Regions from separate parts of the Dyella sp. 01L423 genome, predicted to be linked through region 2. Evidence: predicted binding sites of a transcription regulator. Region 2 holds the regulator's gene; the other holds the start of a gene.

Region 1 (3,409 bases), on a different contig from region 2:
TCCACCACATCGCGCTCGGTCACTTCGATGGTGACGCGGGCGGGGTCCAGGCCGCAGGATGACAGTGCCTGCAGCACGTCGTCCGGGCGCAAGGTGTCGTGCAGGATGGCGTGCGCGCTCAGGTTCACCAGCAGGCGGCCCGCTGCCGCCTGCGCTTCGAATGCACTGCATAGCGTGCGTGCGGCATGCAGTTCCAGTTCGGCCAGCCGGCCTTCCATGCGGGCCAGATCCAGCAGATCGAGGATCGACAGCTCACCCGGCATGAAGGCACAGCGGCTCAGGCCCTCGTGCGCCACCACTTCAAGCGTGTCGACACGCACGACCGGCTGGAAGACCGGCTGCAGGCTTCCCGCTGCGAGCGCGCGCTCAAGCATGGCTTGTGGCGTGTAATGGGGGACGGGTCTGGCCGGCATGCCCTGTTCGATGTCAGGCCGCAGCCCGAGCTGGATGCATCATGTCAGATGAGAGACCCGCCTCATGCGGCGTCCCATGACGGCCTTCCTGATGGGGAAGGCGGAAGAAGGCGACTTGCTGCATCAGGGTGTCGGCGTCGGTGGCCAGTGCGCGACCCGTGTGCTTGATGTCTTCGACCAGATCGGCATTGGCCTGGGTCATGCCGTCCATCGCCATCACCGCGCGATTGACCTGGCTGATGCCGCTGACCTGGGACAGCGTGGCACCGGAAATCTGCGAGACGCGGGTGGACACGTTGGCGATGCTGAGCACGATGCCGTCGAGCGCCTCGCCCGACCGCGTCACGCGTTCGCGCGCCGTGCCGACAGCGTCGCCGCTGCGTTCCACCAGTCGACGGATGTCCTTGCCGGCGTCCACGCAACGGCGCGCGAGCTGGCGCACTTCGGTGGCCACCACCGCGAAACCGCGGCCGCGTTCGCCAGCCTGGGCCGCTTCGATGGCGGCATTGAGCGACAGCAGGTTGGTCTGGAACGCAATGCTGTCGACCAGGTCGACGATCTCCGAAATATCGCGGCTGGCCTTTTCAATCGCGAGCATGGAGCCGATGGCTTCGTCTGCCACCTGGCGTCCGTGCTCGGCGTGCTCCAGCGCATCGCGTGCCGCCGCCGCTGCGCCGTCGGCGTGGCCTGCGCCCAGCGTGGCGGTATCCGCCATATGGGTCATGGAGGCGGTGGTCTGTTCCAGGCTGGCGGCCTGGGCTTGCGTGCGCGAGCTTAGTGCTTCGTTGTCCAGCGCAAGCCGGCGCGCGCGTTCGCCCACCGATGCGGCGCCAACGCGCACCTCGGTCAGTACCTTGGTGAGCTGGGAGTCCATCGAAGCGAGTGCGCGCAGCAGCTTGCCCAGTTCGTCGTTGGAGCCCACTTCGACCGCTTCGCCCAGCGTGCCGGCGGCGATGCGTTGGGCTACGTGAGTGGCTCGCGTGAGGCGCTGCATCAGCGAGCGCATCAGCGCACCGTCCATCAGGATGGTGACGGCGAGCGCCACGCCAAGGAGCACCAGCAAGAGCACCATGCCGTCGCGATCCGCCGCGCGCTGCATGGACACCTGCGCGTTGCCCTTGGCGAGCGCGGACTGGAACAGATTGGCGAAGTCGCTCTGCAGCGGCTCGTAGGCAGGCTGCACTTCGGTGCTGAGCTTGAGGCCGCCGATATCGAACTGGCCGGCATCAAGCAGGGCGAGGGTCTCATCGATGATGCGGTCGGCGTCGGCGCGATGCGTGGTGGTGAGCTTGAGCGTCTGCGCTTGTTCCTGCGCAAGCTCACTGCCCAGCAGCGTCTTCCAGTGGCGCTCGGCATCGATGCGGTCGGCGTGGATGCGCGTATGCGCATCTTCCACGGCGGAGGGCAACTGAGACATCACGGCATGCACCAGCACCTGCAGCGTGCTGTTGTAATCGTTCTGCACGCGGCCCACGTCGGCGACCGGGCTGAGCGAGCCGTCGACCAGGCCCTGGATGCGCGTATCGGCGCGATGCAACTGCACCACGCCGGCCACGCAGGTGATCGCCAGCAGCGACACGATGGCCAGCAGGCGCAACAGCAGACGCTGGCGCAGCGTCAATCCGGTGGTCGGCTTGGAGAACTTGAACATGGGGAAGTCCGGGGTGAGGGAACTGCAAGAGCTGTCGGCTCACCGCGCGGTAACTTTAGCCAAAAATGCAAAAAAATAATCGTAAATTCAACTGGTTATGTCTGCCTCGCGGGGTCGAGGCAAGGCGGAAATCATGGCACGGGAAGATGTCGTCTCCGTGACTTATGTGCTGCACTTCTCATGCTCCGAGCAAAGAAAAACCCCGCCTGCGAGAGCGGGGTTTTGGCAGAACGCGAGATGCCAATGCTCAGCTGGCGGGCAGTTGCTTGGTGCCGAAAATCTTGTCTCCCGCATCGCCGAGCCCGGGCAGGATGTAGCCATGTTCGTTGAGGCGCTCATCGATGGACGCGGTATAGATCTCTACATCCGGATGCGCCGCCTCGATGCGCTTGAGGCCTTCGGGTGCGGCGACCAGGAACAGTCCCTTGATGCGCTTGCAGCCGGCGGCCTTGAGCATGTCTACCGTGGCAACCAGGGTGCCGGCGGTGGCCAACATGGGATCGACGATCAGCGCGATGCGCTCGTCCATGCGGCCGGTGAGCTTTTCGTAATAGGTAATGGGCTCAAGCGTCTCCTCGTTGCGCTGCAGGCCGACCACGCTGACCTTGGCCGCGGGAATCATGTCGAGCACGCCGGGCAGCATGCCTAGGCCCGCGCGCAGGATCGGCACGATGGTGACCTTCTTGCCCTTGATCTGATGCACGGTGAGCGGACCGGCCCAGCCTTCGATGCGCTGCTCGACCGTTTCCAGATCCTTGGTGGCTTCGTAGGTCAACAGCGATGCCACTTCCGAGGCCAGCTCGCGAAATTCCTTGGTGCTGATGCCGGCGCGGCGCATAAGGCCGAGCTTGTGCTGGATCAGGGGGTGATGGACTTCGACGATTTTCATGGGCAAACCTGGCGGCAGAGTCGGTGAATTGTCACCCACGCGGCGTGACGAGGGCGAGCGGTTTGTCCCGCTGAAGTTCGCGCGCTCGCATCGTGACCTCGACCATCGAGCGTCGCATGCGTGCGTCGTGGCTTACCCGGCAAACAAAAAGGGCGCCGGCACAGGCCGACGCCCTGGTGGCTTGCGCCAATGCGATCAATGGCCCGCGTTGGGCGTACCGCTTAGGCAGGCGCTCATGAATTGCTTGCGCTCGTCGCCCTTGAGCGACTTGGCGTGCGGGTCGGCATTGCACGCCTTCATTTTTTCCTGCTGGGTCATCTTGGCCGGTGCGGCGCTTTCGCCCTTCAGGCAGCTGCTCATGAAGGTCTTGCGCTCGTCGCCGGTCTTGCCCGTCGCCTGCTTGTTGCAGTCGGTCATGCGCTGCTGCTGCGAATTCTTGGCGGGCGCGCTGCTGCT
Region 2 (3,409 bases):
CCTTGCCATGCAGGTTGTCCAGCAGGGCTTCGAATTCGTCGTCGGAGATACTGCCCGACCCGGCTGCTGCCGCGGGCGCACCCGGTGCGCCGCTGCTGCCATAGAGGCTGTCGAGCAAAGCCTCGAATTCGGAATCGTCGATCGTGCCATCGCTTGGCGGCGGCGCTACCGGGGCGGCCACCGGTTTGGGCGCCGGTGCAGCGCCTTTGCCCGGTGTTAGCCGTTGCAGCAGGCCGGCTGGCGGCATCGCCATCGCCGTGCCGCCGGCCAGCGCAGCCATCATGTCATTGAGCAGATCCAACGCTTCCAGCAAGGCATCCATGCGGCTGGCGTCGAGCAGCAGCTGCCCGTTGCGCGCCACGTTGAGCAGATCCTCGGCGTGATGGCACAGCTGCACCATCGGCTCGATCGCGAGAAAACCCGCGCCACCCTTCACCGTGTGGAACGCGCGAAACACGGCGTTCAACAGCTCGGCGTCGCGCGGCGAGGCCTCCAGCCCGATCAGCTGATCGCCCAGGCGCTGCACCAGTTCCCCGGCTTCCACCAGGAAATCGTCGCGCAGCTCGTTGTCGAACGAGGGATCCATCGATCAGAAACCGAATTCGCTCAACAGACGATCCGCCTCGTCCTGACTGGTGACCTTGACCGGGCCGGCCGCGGCTTCGCCAGACGCCAGCGCGCCGGTGAGGCTCACCAGTTCCAGCAGCGAGTTCTCCACGCTGCCGATGAAGTTCACCACCTTCTTGATGCGCTGACCGGAAAGGTCCTGCCACGACTGGGCGACCACGAAATCGGCCAGGCCATCGCGGCAAGCATGGGCGAACGCCTGCGACTGCTTGGCCAGCACGTGCGCGACTTCGCCTTCGGTGGTGCCGTCGATCACCGCGCCGGCGTTCTCGGCCAGCGCGTCGGCCTGCGGGCGCATGCGCTCGACGAAATCGAGCGAGCGATGGGCCGCCTGCGAGCTCATTTCCAGCACGTCTTCCAGGTGCTTGCGCGCATCGGCGACGCTGCCCGGCACGCCTTCCTGGGCGAGATCGCCGCCGAGGCGGCGCACCGCATCGTGCAGGTCGCGCGCAAGCAGCCCCAAGGCGCGGAACACGCGCTGTTCGCGCTCGCGCACCAGCACATCGAGCGCCTTCTCAAAGGCAACACCATCGGCGCTGTTGAGCAAGGCATGCAGTTCGGGCGGCATCGCTTCGCCGGCCATCAAGGAAACTTGTGCGTTCATGCGGTGGCTCCGCTGGCGGCCAGGCGTTCGAAGATCTTGCTCAGCTTTTCCTGCAGTGTCGCGGCGGTGAACGGCTTGACGATGTAGCCGTTCACGCCGGCCTGGGCGGCGGCAATGATCTGGTCGCGGTTGTTCTCGGCGGTCACCATCAGCACCGGCATGCCCTTCAGCGAGGGCTCGGCGCGGATGGCGCGCAACAGGTCGATGCCCGTCATATTGGGCATGTTCCAGTCGGTCACGACCATGTCGAAGGCATTGTTGCGCAACATGGTCAGCGCGTTCTCGCCATCGTCGGCTTCCTGGATCAGGCCGTTGCTGAAGCCCAGTTCGACCAGCAAGTTGCGAACGATGCGCCGCATGGTGGAGAAGTCGTCCACCACGAGGATCTTCATATTCTTGTCCAAACGCTTTCTCCGCTGCGCGTAGATATGACTTGTGTTGAACAGGGACGAGTTGCGAGGACGCAACGACCGGACGTCGGTTCGACCCTGGTCGGCGCAGCGACCGTTCGGGCTCTCGCCCTAGTTACTCGCCCCTCGCCCCTTTACGTTTTCCTGCCTTCCTTTCCTGCCCCTCATGCCAACCGCTCATGCGCGCTCGCAAGCGCACGATGGCCTGGCCGTGGATCTGGCACACGCGCGACTCCGTCACGCCGAGCACCGCACCAATCTCCTTGAGGTTCAGTTCTTCCTCGTAGTACAGGGACATCACCAGCTGCTCGCGTTCGGGCAGGCCGCCGATGGCTTCCACCAGCGCCTCGCGCATGCCTTCATGCTCGACACTGTCCGCCGGGCTCAGGCTGTCGCCGTCGGCCACGTCGAACGCCGCGCCACCATCCGCGTCGTCCGGTGCGGAAAGGCTGAGCAGGCGTGCACTCGCCGCGTCAGCCAACACCTGGTGATATTCCTCGGCGCCCATGCCCAGTCGCCGCATTACTTCGGCGTCATCGGCATCAGAACCGGTTTCGATTTCAATCTGACGAACAACCTCCGCCATTTCGCGCACTTTTCGATGCACCGACCGTGGGGTCCAGTCGGTACGCCGCAATTCGTCGAGCATCGCGCCACGGATGCGGATACCCGCAAACGTCTCGAAGCTCGCATTCTTGCCGGTGGTGAAATTGCGCGCGGCCTCCAGCAAACCGATCATGCCGGCCTGAATCAGATCGCTCACGTCCACGCTGGGCGGCAATCGACCCATCAGGTGATAGGCGATCCTTCGCACCAAGGGAGCGTGCTGGCGAACCAGTTCGTCGGCACTCTGCCGCGTCAGCTGCAGATATTCGGAAGCCACACTCATGTCACCACCCCGTTGCTACTGCGGCCTGCCTGCTGAAAAAGGCGATGCGATCCAGGCCCAGTCGCTCGGGTTCACCCCATGTATCGACCGCACCCGCCAATTGCTTGAATGCCAATCCCGACCGGCTCGACGGCCACAGATCCACCACCGCGCTCTGGCGACGGATGGCCTGCTTGAGTCGTTCGTCATGCGGAACATGGCCCATGAATTCCAACGCCACATCGAGGAAGCGATCGCAAACTCGTGCGAGTTTCTGATGCAGCTGCCTGGCCTCGCCCAGGTTGCGCACCATGTTCGCCACCATGCGGAAGCGGCGCACGCCAAAATCGCGGCTGAGCACCTTGAGCAAGGCGTACGCATCGGTGAGCGAGGCGGGCTCGTCGCATACCACCACCACCACGTCATCCGCGGCGGCGGCGAACATCGCCACGTTGTCGGACAGTCCGGCGGCGGTATCCACCACGAGGTAGTCCGGCGGTGTCACCAGATCGTCAAACGCGCGGATCACGGCCGCATGTTCGCCCGCACCCAGCTGCGCCAGTCGGCGCGTACCGGAACCGGCCGGCACCACCTTGAGGCCGTGCGGCGCGGTCATCAGCAAGTCCTCGATCGAGCAGACGCCGTCGAGCAGGTGGCCGATGTGGCGCGTGGGCGTGAGGCCGAGAAGTACGTCGATATTGGCCAGGCTCATGTCCGCATCGAGCAGGATCACCTGGTGACCCGCGACGGCGAGCGCCATGCCCAGGTTCACCGACACCGTGGTCTTGCCCACGCCGCCCTTGCCGCCGGCCACCGCGATGGCGCGGCAACGCTTGCGCGGCGCACTGCCGCTCAGTCCATACGCCTGGTCCTGGACCGGCGCCTGTCGGCTATGTCGTT

Evidence for each region. Region 2 encodes FliA, which starts transcription of late flagellar genes. Its sites were predicted from a motif close to TAAAGTTTNNCNNNCNNNGGCCGATAA; they were not measured.
Region 1: AC1DMY_RS02225 (methyl-accepting chemotaxis protein) is a predicted target of FliA. The motif match lies at 2,096-2,122, and genes of this name have one in related genera.

Annotation. Positions count from the first base shown of each region.
Region 1 is NZ_JBFTSI010000001.1:508,471-511,879, forward strand. Features, by position in the region: gene AC1DMY_RS02220 (EAL domain-containing protein) at 1-413, opposite strand, end outside; gene AC1DMY_RS02225 (methyl-accepting chemotaxis protein) at 427-2,064, opposite strand; gene upp (uracil phosphoribosyltransferase) at 2,312-2,953, opposite strand; gene AC1DMY_RS02235 (PsiF family protein) at 3,149-3,409, opposite strand, start outside.
Region 2 is NZ_JBFTSI010000004.1:75,485-78,893, forward strand. Features, by position in the region: gene AC1DMY_RS12955 (chemotaxis protein CheA) at 1-586, opposite strand, end outside; gene AC1DMY_RS12960 (protein phosphatase CheZ) at 590-1,231, opposite strand; gene cheY (chemotaxis response regulator CheY) at 1,228-1,635, opposite strand; gene AC1DMY_RS12970 (RNA polymerase sigma factor FliA) at 1,757-2,530, opposite strand; gene AC1DMY_RS12975 (nucleotide-binding protein) at 2,532-3,409, opposite strand, start outside.